DNA from 2 places in the Marinobacter sp. M5B genome. Region 1 is predicted to be linked to the other one. Evidence: predicted binding sites of a transcription regulator. Region 1 holds the regulator's gene; the other holds the start of a gene.
What was found. Region 1 encodes sigma-54, which starts transcription at its own class of promoters, with help from an activator protein. Its sites were predicted from a motif close to ANTGGCATNNANNTTGCTNT; they were not measured.
Positions count from the first base shown of each region.

Region 1 (5,001 bases):
CCAGGTCTTCCAGAACATGTAACGCGGTACTTTTCCCGGAACCTGATCGGCCGCTGACGATGATCAGTTTCATAGCCCGTTCACCTTGGATGTGGAGTTGTTCAGCTTGTTTCGGCTGTCATCCGGCGATAGAGAGAGCCTGCATCAGTGCACTGACGCAGCTGGTCGCAGAATGCACGTTCGTTGAACTTCTCAGCAAGTTGGCTCAAAAGCTCAAGATGCTCGCTGGTGGCTTCCTTGGGGACAATCAAGGTGAAGACGAGGTCCACCGGCTGGTTGTCAATAGCATCGAACGCAACGCCTTCTTCCAGGGTCAGCAAAACGCCAACCACGTGATCCAGCCCTTCCAGTCTGCAGTGGGGGATCGCGATGCCCTGTCCGATACCCGTGCTCCCCAGTCGCTCCCGTGCGACCAGATTAGTGAATATCTGGGTGTCGCTGAGCAAAGCGTCGTGTTGCTGGATCTGCTCGGCAATGGTTTCCATAACCCGCTTTTTGCTGGAGGCAGGCACCCGGCAAAGGGTTAGCTCCGGCGCGAGAATGTTCTCGATAGTCAGGGATGTGTCGGTCATGAATCGACTGCATTTCCGTAAAAAAAGGCTGCGGCACGTGTTGCATGGTTAGCCAGTGCCGCAGCTCGATTAACTGTCATGCCGGGGGCGTCGTCCTAGCGGGCGCCGTTCCCGTGCATCCGGTCTACGTTCTTTTCCTTGTGCTTCAGGATCTGCCTGTCCAGCTTGTCTACCAGTGCATCAATGGCAGCGTACATATCGCTGTTTTCGGCCTTTGCGTGAATCTCACCACCTATCACGTGAAGCGTAGCTTCCGCCATCTGGCGCACTTTTTCCACCTCAAGGGTAACCTGGCAATTGCTGATATGGTCGAAGTGCCGCTCAAGCTTTTCAAATTTGCCTGATACGTAATCTTTCAGTGCGGGAGTCAGTTCTACGTGATGGCCTGAAATATTGAGTTGCATAGGCTTCTCCTGTTTTCAGCTTGCCGGCACCCGTTAGGATACCGGCTGTGTGCCACAGCGTTATGCTGCAGGCGGTATACTTTCAGGAAAGGGCTCTCCCCGTGAGGCCGGGAACAGACGCTTCCTACACCAATCGCTTTCGCTCGTTGGACGGAGGAATGTGCATTGCCTCGCGATACTTGGCCACGGTTCGTCTAGCCACCTTGATACCCTGGTCTCCTAGCATGGCTGCAATTTTGCTATCGCTCAATGGCTTTTTCGGAGTTTCCGTTGCAATCAGCTTCTTGATCATCGCGCGGATTGCCGTGGATGAGCACTCTCCACCCTCGTCGGTACTGACATGGCTCGAGAAAAAATACTTAAGTTCAAATATGCCCCGCGGCGTGTGCATGTATTTCTGGGTGGTGACCCTTGAAATGGTCGACTCGTGCATTTCCACCGCCTGGGCAATATCCGAGAGAATCAATGGTTTCATGGCTTCCTCGCCATGATCCAGGAATCCCTGCTGGTGCTCGACAATGCGCGTGGCCACCTTAAGCAGGGTTTCGTTGCGGCTCTGCAGGCTCTTGATGAACCACTTTGCCTCCTGCAACTGGTCCCGCAGGTAGGTGTTGTCAGCACTGCTGTCCGCACGCTTTATAAGAGAAGCATAGCTTGCATTCACACGAATGCGCGGTGCAATTTCAGGATTCAGTTCCACGCGCCAGCGTTCATTGTGCTTGCGCACGATCACATCCGGGATGACGTAGTCTGGCTCGGCCTGATCCAGGGTGTCGCCGGGACGGGGGTTTAACCCGGTAATAAGTGCCAGAACGTCCCGTAGCTGCTCTTCTTTCAGGCGGCTGCGGCGTAACAGCTGGGCGTAATCACGGTTACCCAGCAGGTTTATGTAGTGGGTAATCACCAGTCGCGCCTGAGCCAGCCAGGGTGTTTCCGGGGGCAGCTGATTCAGCTGGATCAGCAGGCATTCCTGCAGATTACGGGCGAACACGCCGGGTGGATCGAAGTGCTGCAGGCGATGAAGAACGGCTTCCACTTCGTCCAGTTCCAGCGGGTCTTCGTCGGATTCGTCCACCATGCCTGAATGAATTTCTTCAAGCGGAGAGGTCAGGTAGCCATGGTTATCAACCGCATCCATCAGGGCATGGGCGATGGCCTGATCCCGCTCGCTCATGGGCGTCAGGTTCAGTTGCCATTCCAGGTGGTCCTGGAGCGTTTCGGTGGGGGAGTTACGGGTTTCGAAGTCGTGGTCGTTTTCGTCGTCGTTACGGGCTGCTGACGCGGGGGCTGACTGGTAAATGTCATCCCAGGCGGTGTCGACGGGAAGATCGTCGGGAATGGTGTCGGGACTGTCCGTTTCTGATGACCAGTCAGGTCCGTTTTCGGATTCGTCCCACTCAGTAGCGGTGTCTGAAGCGGTGTTGGATTCCTCGGTTGACGCCGTTTCAGACGACTCGTTGTCACTGTCCGTTGATTCCGGATTCTGGTTGTCGTCGTCTTCGGAGGTTTCCAGCATTGGGTTGGATTCCAATGCCTGCTGGATTTCCTGCTGGAGGTCCAGGGTGGAGAGCTGCAGAAGCCTGATAGCCTGTTGCAGCTGGGGCGTCATGGTCAGGCTTTGGCCCAGCTTTAACTGTAGTGAGGCTTTCATAACCATGGTTCAGAATCCGTCACTCGGTCTCTCTCTTCCGTCACTCAGGCTCTCTCTTTACGTCATCAGGGCGCTTTCTGGAGCCGGGGTTGCACAAAAACTCTTTGTATGCTGGCTACTTGCCGCACCAAGCAAGTTCTTTGCCGAGTGTACTACAGGCGAAACTCGTTGCCCAGATACACTTCCTTGACCTGCTGGTTGGCCAGTATATCGTCCGAATTACCAGAGGCAATGATGTGGCCGCCGCTGACAATGTAGGCATTCTCGCAGATGTCGAGGGTTTCCCGCACGTTGTGGTCGGTGATCAGTACGCCGATGCCCTTGTCCCGCAAGTGTCGGATGATTTGCTTGATGTCGCTCACGGAGATCGGGTCGACTCCGGCGAAGGGTTCGTCCAGCAGGATGAACGCCGGCTCCATCGCCAGCGCCCGGGCAATTTCCACCCGTCGTCGCTCGCCGCCTGACAGGGCCATGCCGACGCTATCGCGGATGTGGGTAATGTGAAACTCTTCAAGCAGTTCCTCTAACTTGGCCTCCCGGTCAGCGCGTTTGAGTTCGCGGCGGGTTTCCAGGATCGCCAGTATGTTGTCGCGTACGGTAAGCTTGCGGAACACGGATGCTTCCTGGGGCAGGTACCCGATTCCCTTGCGGGCACGACCATGCATGGGCAGCGGCGTTATGTCCTGATTGTCGATGGTGATTCGACCGTTGTCGGCGGGAACCAGGCCAACAATCATGTAGAAACACGTCGTTTTGCCCGCGCCATTGGGGCCGAGTAAGCCGACGATCTCGCCACTGCGAATTTCCAGGGAAACGTCGATGACGACCTTCTTCTGTTTGTAGCTTTTTGCGAGGTTACTGGCCCTGAGAACTGCCATCGATATCCTGTCCGTTAGGGTTGTTATCTGGATTGCTACCGGCGTTGCCGCGCGGCTGGATGACCATTTCGACGCGACCGCTGCCATCGCCCTGGTCAGCAGAGCCTTCTGCGGTCACCACGCGTTCGGCGCTGTCATAATGAATGACGTCGCCCCGGAACAGGTTGCCGCCCTGTTCGATCACAGCTTCGCGCTGAAAGGTAACCCGGTTGTCGGAGGCGGACCAGGTGATCGTTAGCGCACGGGCGTCGGTTTCGCCCTGGCCTTCCATGGCAGGCTGGCGGTAGCGTGCCGGGGTACCGGTGGCTTCAATGCGGCTGACGCCATTCTCATCCCGGTGGAGTACAACTTTGTCCGCCATAAGGTTGGCATCGCCCTGGCTCATTTCAACCGAGCCGGTATAGGTTGCAATGCCCTGGCCTTCGTCGAGCCGCGCGTTGTCGGCATTGACCCTGATGGGTTGGTCAGACTCAAGATCAAAGGCCGCGGCGAACGGCATGCCCACGGTCATTGTCAGCGCCAGGACAATCGCTGAGACTGCCGGGCGCGATGCCACCGGTTGGTGCCTATTGCGGTGAGGGTTGGGCATGAATTTACTTGCCGGTCTCATAGCGTCCTTCCACGTCAGAGTCGAGTTCGAGGATTCGGTCATCAATCCATGCCTTCATGCCGGTTGCGCGGGTCAGGCTGAACGAGTCGGTCAGTTCCACCGGGGCGTCTGTGTAAACAGTACGCTCTGTGTTATCCAGTGTCAGCGTTGACGTGGTTAATGTCAGGGGGCGCCCACCTTGGGCTTGCTGGGACACCCGAACATCCCCCGTCAAGTGGACCAGGTCGTCAGCTTCCATGAATTGGCCTTTGTTGGCCTGGACTTGCCAGGGTGCGTTGCCGGGGTCGCCGTAGAGCGTCGCATTCGGCGATTCCATAATGGTTTCGTTGCGGGCCTCGAATTGCTCGATACGTGGGCTTTCGAAGTGTGCGGTAAGCCGCCCGGTCTCGTCGAAAGACAGATAGCGACCATTGACCACGAAACCGTCTGGTTCCGATTCGCCTCTCAGCGCGGCGGCATCCACCGGCTCTGATGACTCGTCACTTTGCCAGAGCAGGAAAAACAGTGCCACTATCGTGACAGCCAGCCCTAGGGTTCGTACCCAGGGCCGGGTAAAGAGGGCTTCAGCGGCCATTCAGTCCTGCTCCAGGTAGGGTTGCAGGCTTGCGTTGAGCTGCCCGCAGGCGCAGAGCAGCAGTTCGCAGGCTTCACGGACCGCGCCGCTACCCCCTGCGGCCGACGTGCAAAAATCCGCGTGCTGGCGCACCAGCCAGTAGCCGTTGGGTACTGTTATGCCCAGTCCGGCGTAACGGATTGCGGGCAGGTCCGGCAGGTCATCACCCATGTAGGCAATCTGGTGTGGCGCGATCTCCAGCCTTGCCGCCAGTTCCCGCAGGGCGATTTTCTTGTCCTCTCGGCCTTGCATCAGGTGTGGGATGCCGAGGTC
Region 1 covers NZ_CP156894.1:3,130,264-3,135,264, reverse strand. Annotated here, with positions in the region: gene rapZ (RNase adapter RapZ) at 1-73, opposite strand, end outside; gene ptsN (PTS IIA-like nitrogen regulatory protein PtsN) at 102-572, opposite strand; gene hpf (ribosome hibernation promoting factor) at 668-976, opposite strand; gene AAGD24_RS14205 (RNA polymerase factor sigma-54) at 1,101-2,627, opposite strand; gene lptB (LPS export ABC transporter ATP-binding protein) at 2,780-3,505, opposite strand; gene lptA (lipopolysaccharide transport periplasmic protein LptA) at 3,483-4,016, opposite strand; gene lptC (LPS export ABC transporter periplasmic protein LptC) at 4,099-4,689, opposite strand; gene AAGD24_RS14185 (HAD family hydrolase) at 4,690-5,001, opposite strand, start outside.

Region 2 (5,001 bases), 2.1 Mb from region 1:
GCACTAAAGTGGTGCAATCAAGAATGGCGTGGTGGTTCGCTAACCGCTACAGGTCTGCGTTTGTATGGCGCCCCGGCTCGAAGCGGTCGGGGCCCCGGAAGGGTGCATCAGTTGTTGACGCTGGGCCGGTGGATGGTGAAGGTAATGGTTTCGCCGCTCTTGACGGTAACACCGTTGCTGTCGACGATATTGACGCCTGCATCGTGGGTGCCGCGAAACACATTGCGCACCATCACTGTCCCGGACGCGCTCTGGCCAACCGGTTGGCCGTCGAGTGTCACTTCGTACTTGTGGCTGCCCCGAAGGCCAGGTGAACTGGTCACGCGGAATTCCACGTCGCCGCTGCCACTGTGGAAGGCCTGGTCATCGCCCGGCGCGAGGAAACGGACGCTGTCGTAGACGGAGCCTTCCTGTTGCACTTTTTCCCGCAACCGCTCTGGCTCACGAACCGCTTCGAGTTTTGGCAGGGTGACCGTGGTGACCGGTTTCACTTTGATCTCCTCAGCAGGCGTGCCTTCCGAGGGTTCGTCGGTATAGGTAACGTTGCCCTGAGCATCCACCTGGCGATAGACCTCGGCGGAAACCGGAAACGCCGCGAGAGCGACAATGCCTGAGAGTAGTGCGAACCGTGCATTCATAGAGACAACCTGTTTGATTGTTTTATCCGATTATCAGCGCCAGTCATGAGTATTTCAACGCCATTACCCGGTAGCTTGGTTACATTCCGTTAAGGCTGGCCGAAATGTGCGGTCGTACACGAAAAAGCCCCGCACGAGGCGGGGCTTTTCTGGGTTGCTGATCCTTACGAACGGATTAGCAGGAGTAGTAGAGCTGGAACTCGACCGGATGTGTGGTCATGTTCAGTTTCTCAACTTCACCGCGCTTCAGATCGATGTAGCCGGCAATCATGTCCTCGGTGAACACGCCGCCGCGGGTCAGGAATTCATGATCTTCAGCCAGGCAATCCAGAGCTTCGGACAGGGTTTCAGCAACCTTCGGAATGTTCAGCGCTTCTTCCTTCGGCAGGTCGTACAGATCCTTGTCCATGGCATCGCCCGGGTGGATCTTGTTCTGGATACCATCCAGGCCGGCCATCATCAATGCAGCGAACGCCAGGTACGGGTTGGCCGCCGGGTCAGGGAAACGCACTTCGATACGACGTGCTTTCGGGCTGTTCACGTATGGAATACGGATGGAGGCCGAACGGTTACGGGCGGAGTAGGCCAGCATAACCGGTGCTTCGTAGCCCGGAACCAGACGCTTGTAGCTATTGGTTGCAGGGTTGGTAAAGGCGTTGATGGCCTTGGCGTGCTTGACGACACCACCGATATAGTAAAGCGCTGCTTCGCTCAGGCCGGCATAGCTGTCACCTGCGAACAGGTTCTTGCCGTCTTTGCTCAGGGACATGTGTACGTGCATGCCGGAGCCGTTATCACCAACCACAGGCTTGGGCATGAAGGTGGCGGTTTTACCGTAGGCGTGGGCCACGTTGTGTACGCAGTACTTGAGAATCTGCACTTCGTCAGCCTTGCGGGTCAGGGTGTTGGCGCCAACGCCGATTTCACACTGGCCAGCGGTGCCGACTTCGTGGTGATGAACCTCAATTTCCAGGCCCATGGATTCCATAGCGGCACACATGGCGCCACGCAGGTCGTGCAGGCTATCCACTGGCGGAACCGGGAAGTAACCACCTTTAACACCCGGGCGGTGACCGATGTTGTTGCGATCGAAGTCTTCGCCGGATACCCAGGCGGCTTCTTCAGAGTGGATGTGGTAGGAAGCGCCCTGCATATCCACATTCCATTTAACAGAATCGAAAACAAAGAACTCAGGTTCCGGACCAAACAGGGCACCGTCAGCGATGCCCGTGGACTTGAGGTACTCTTCCGCACGGCGGGCAACGGAGCGTGGGTCACGCTCATAGCCCTGCATGGTGGAAGGCTCTACGATGTCACAGGTAATGTTCAGTGTGGTTTCTTCGGTGAACGGGTCCAGCACGGAGGTGCTGTCGTCCGGCATCAGAATCATGTCGGATTCATTGATGCCTTTCCAGCCGGAGATTGAAGAGCCGTCGAACATCTTGCCGTCGCTGAAAAAGTCCTCGTCCACCTCGGTGGCCGGCAGCGTTACGTGTTGTTCTTTGCCACGGCTGTCAGTGAATCTCAGGTCGATCCATTTGACTTCGTGTTCCTTGATCAGATCAATCGTCTTGGACATTGTGCATGCTCCGTCTGTTATCCCGCCGTGCGGGCGATTTCTGTGTACATTGTTGCCGGATCGTTCAGCAGTGCTGACTCCCGATCTTTCTTTCAGGTAGGGCAGCTTAACAAAAGCTGTTGCGAGTTACCTGCAAATTCGGCTGCTTAAGGTTTAGCAATAGCCTTGCCAGTTTTTGATGCATGCGCCACAAGTGCGCAATACCAAGGCGTTCGGGCTGTTTTGGAGCGATATGTGCTGATTGGGTGGCCCTATCGCTCTTTCGTGGTGCGTTAAAACGGTGCGATAGCTGAAATAATGCACCAAAATGATGCAGATGGGTTGTTGCTTCGATAAGCGTTTTTCTTCATATAAACGCAAGTGAGTTTGCTATATACTGCGCGCCACTTCATTTTTGCCTCAGGTATTCAGCACAGACGCTGAGTTTCTTCAGGGGGTATTCGGGCTTCCCGGCCCGACAAATGAAATTCATTTTACGGATTTGAGACGGCATGTAAGGGGCTTTGCGCCTACTGAAGACCTCTCAGGTCATTCAGTGCATGCTGCAGGATTATAGTTGTGATTGATAAACTTCGTAATATCGCCATCATCGCCCACGTTGACCATGGCAAGACCACACTGGTTGACCAGCTTCTTCGCCAGTCCGGCACTCTGGATCGCAAAGAGCTCGAAAACGAGCGTGTCATGGACTCCAATGACCAGGAAAAAGAACGTGGTATTACCATTCTGGCCAAGAACACGGCGCTGAAGTGGCACGACTACGACATCAATATCGTGGACACCCCGGGTCACGCCGATTTCGGGGGTGAAGTCGAGCGTGTCATGAGTATGGTCGATTGCGTGTTGCTCGTGGTTGACTCTATTGATGGCCCGATGCCACAAACCCGGTTTGTCACCCAGAAAGCGTTTGATGCGGGCCTGCACCCGATTGTCGTCGTGAACAAGATTGACCGCCCTGGAGCTCGCCCGGACTGGGTAGTGGATCAGGTGTTCGACTTGTTCGACAACCTTGGCGCCAGCGATGAGCAACTGGATTTTCCGATTGTCTACGCCAGTGCCCTGAACGGCATTGCCGGAATGGATCACGAAAAGCTGGACGACAACATGGACGCGGTTTTCCAGGCCATCGTTGATCACGTACCTGCACCCAACGTCGACCGGGATGGTCCGTTCCAGATGCAGATTTCCCAGCTGGACTACAACAGCTTCCTGGGCGTCATTGGCATCGGCCGCATTATGCGCGGCAAGATTAAAACCAACTCTCCGGTTACGGCCATTGGTGCCAACGGCAAAAAGCGCCAGGGCCGTATTCTCAAGATCATGGGCCATTCCGGGCTGCAGCGTGTTGAAGTCGACGAAGCGCAGGCGGGCGACATTATTTGCGTCAGCGGCATGGATGAGCTGTACATCTCTGACACCTTGTGTGACCAGGCCAATGTTGAAGCCTTGCCGCCGTTGACGGTGGATGAGCCGACGGTTTCCATGACGTTCCAGGTCAACGACTCACCGTTTTGTGGCAAGGAAGGTAAGTTTGTCACCAGCCGCAACATCAAAGAGCGTTTGGAAAAAGAGCTGCTGCACAACGTTGCTCTGCGAGTTGAAGAAGGTGAGTCGGCAGATAAGTTCAAGGTATCCGGCCGTGGCGAGCTGCACCTCTCAGTGTTGATCGAAAACATGCGTCGCGAGAACTTTGAGCTCGCCGTGGGTCGTCCGGAAGTGGTTATCCGTGAGATCGATGGTGTTAAACAGGAGCCGTACGAAAACGTCATCATCGACATCGAAGAGCAGCACCAGGGTGCGCTTATGGATCAGATGGGGCTCCGCAAGGGTGAAATGACCAACATGGTGCCGGACGGAAAGGGCCGTATGCGTCTTGAGTATACGATTCCGGCGCGCGGGCTGATCGGTTTCCGTAACGCCTTCCTGACCATGACCTCCGGTTCGGGTATTCTGACTTCAACCTTCAGCCATTACGGCCCTATTAAGAGCGGTGATGTGACCAGTCGTCAGAACGGTGTGCTGGTGTCAATGGCAACTGGTGCCGCGCTGACTTATTCGCTGGAAACACTACAGAGCCGGGGCAAGTTGTTTCTGGATCCCGGCCAGGAAGTGTACGAAGGTCAGTTGTGTGGTATTCACAGTCGTGACAACGATCTGGTAATTAACCCCACCAAGGGGAAGAAGCTGGACAATATGCGTGCGTCCGGCAAGGACGAGGTCATCGGCCTGGTGCCGCCGATCAAGCATACCCTTGAGCAGGCTCTGGAGTTCATCGATGAAGATGAATTGGTGGAAGTGACGCCCAAGTCGATCCGCCTGCGCAAGAAGCTTCTGACCGAGAATGAGCGTAAGCGCGCTCATAAGAAGTAATCTTCAGTACGTGATATTAAGGGGCGGTGCCAATGTGGCCCGCCCCTTTTTTGTTGTCTTCAGCTAAACTCCGGTTAAATCCTTTGTCCGGAGCGCCTCATGCTCACCCTGTTCCCTGATATCAAGCCCAACGCCCAGCATCGCATTGCGGTTGATCCGCCCCATGAACTGTATGTTGAAGAAAGCGGCAATCCGAATGGTATTCCCGTTCTGGTTGTCCATGGCGGGCCCGGCGGCGGATGTGAGGACTATCACCGCCGTTTTTTCGACGCCGAGCGCTACCGGGTTATTCTTATGGATCAGCGGGGCGCCGGCCGTTCGAGCCCGCTGGCCGAGTTTTCAGGAAACACCACGCAAAGACTGGTGGACGATATGGAAACGGTGCGGGCCTTTCTTGGGGTAGACCGATGGATA
Region 2 covers NZ_CP156894.1:984,912-989,912, forward strand. Annotated here, with positions in the region: gene AAGD24_RS04495 (DUF4124 domain-containing protein) at 108-638, opposite strand; gene glnA (glutamate--ammonia ligase) at 814-2,217, opposite strand; gene typA (translational GTPase TypA) at 2,776-4,587, shown strand; gene pip (prolyl aminopeptidase) at 4,687-5,001, shown strand, end outside.
Region 2: the regulator sigma-54 is predicted to act here: its motif matches at 2,371-2,390, upstream of glnA (glutamate--ammonia ligase).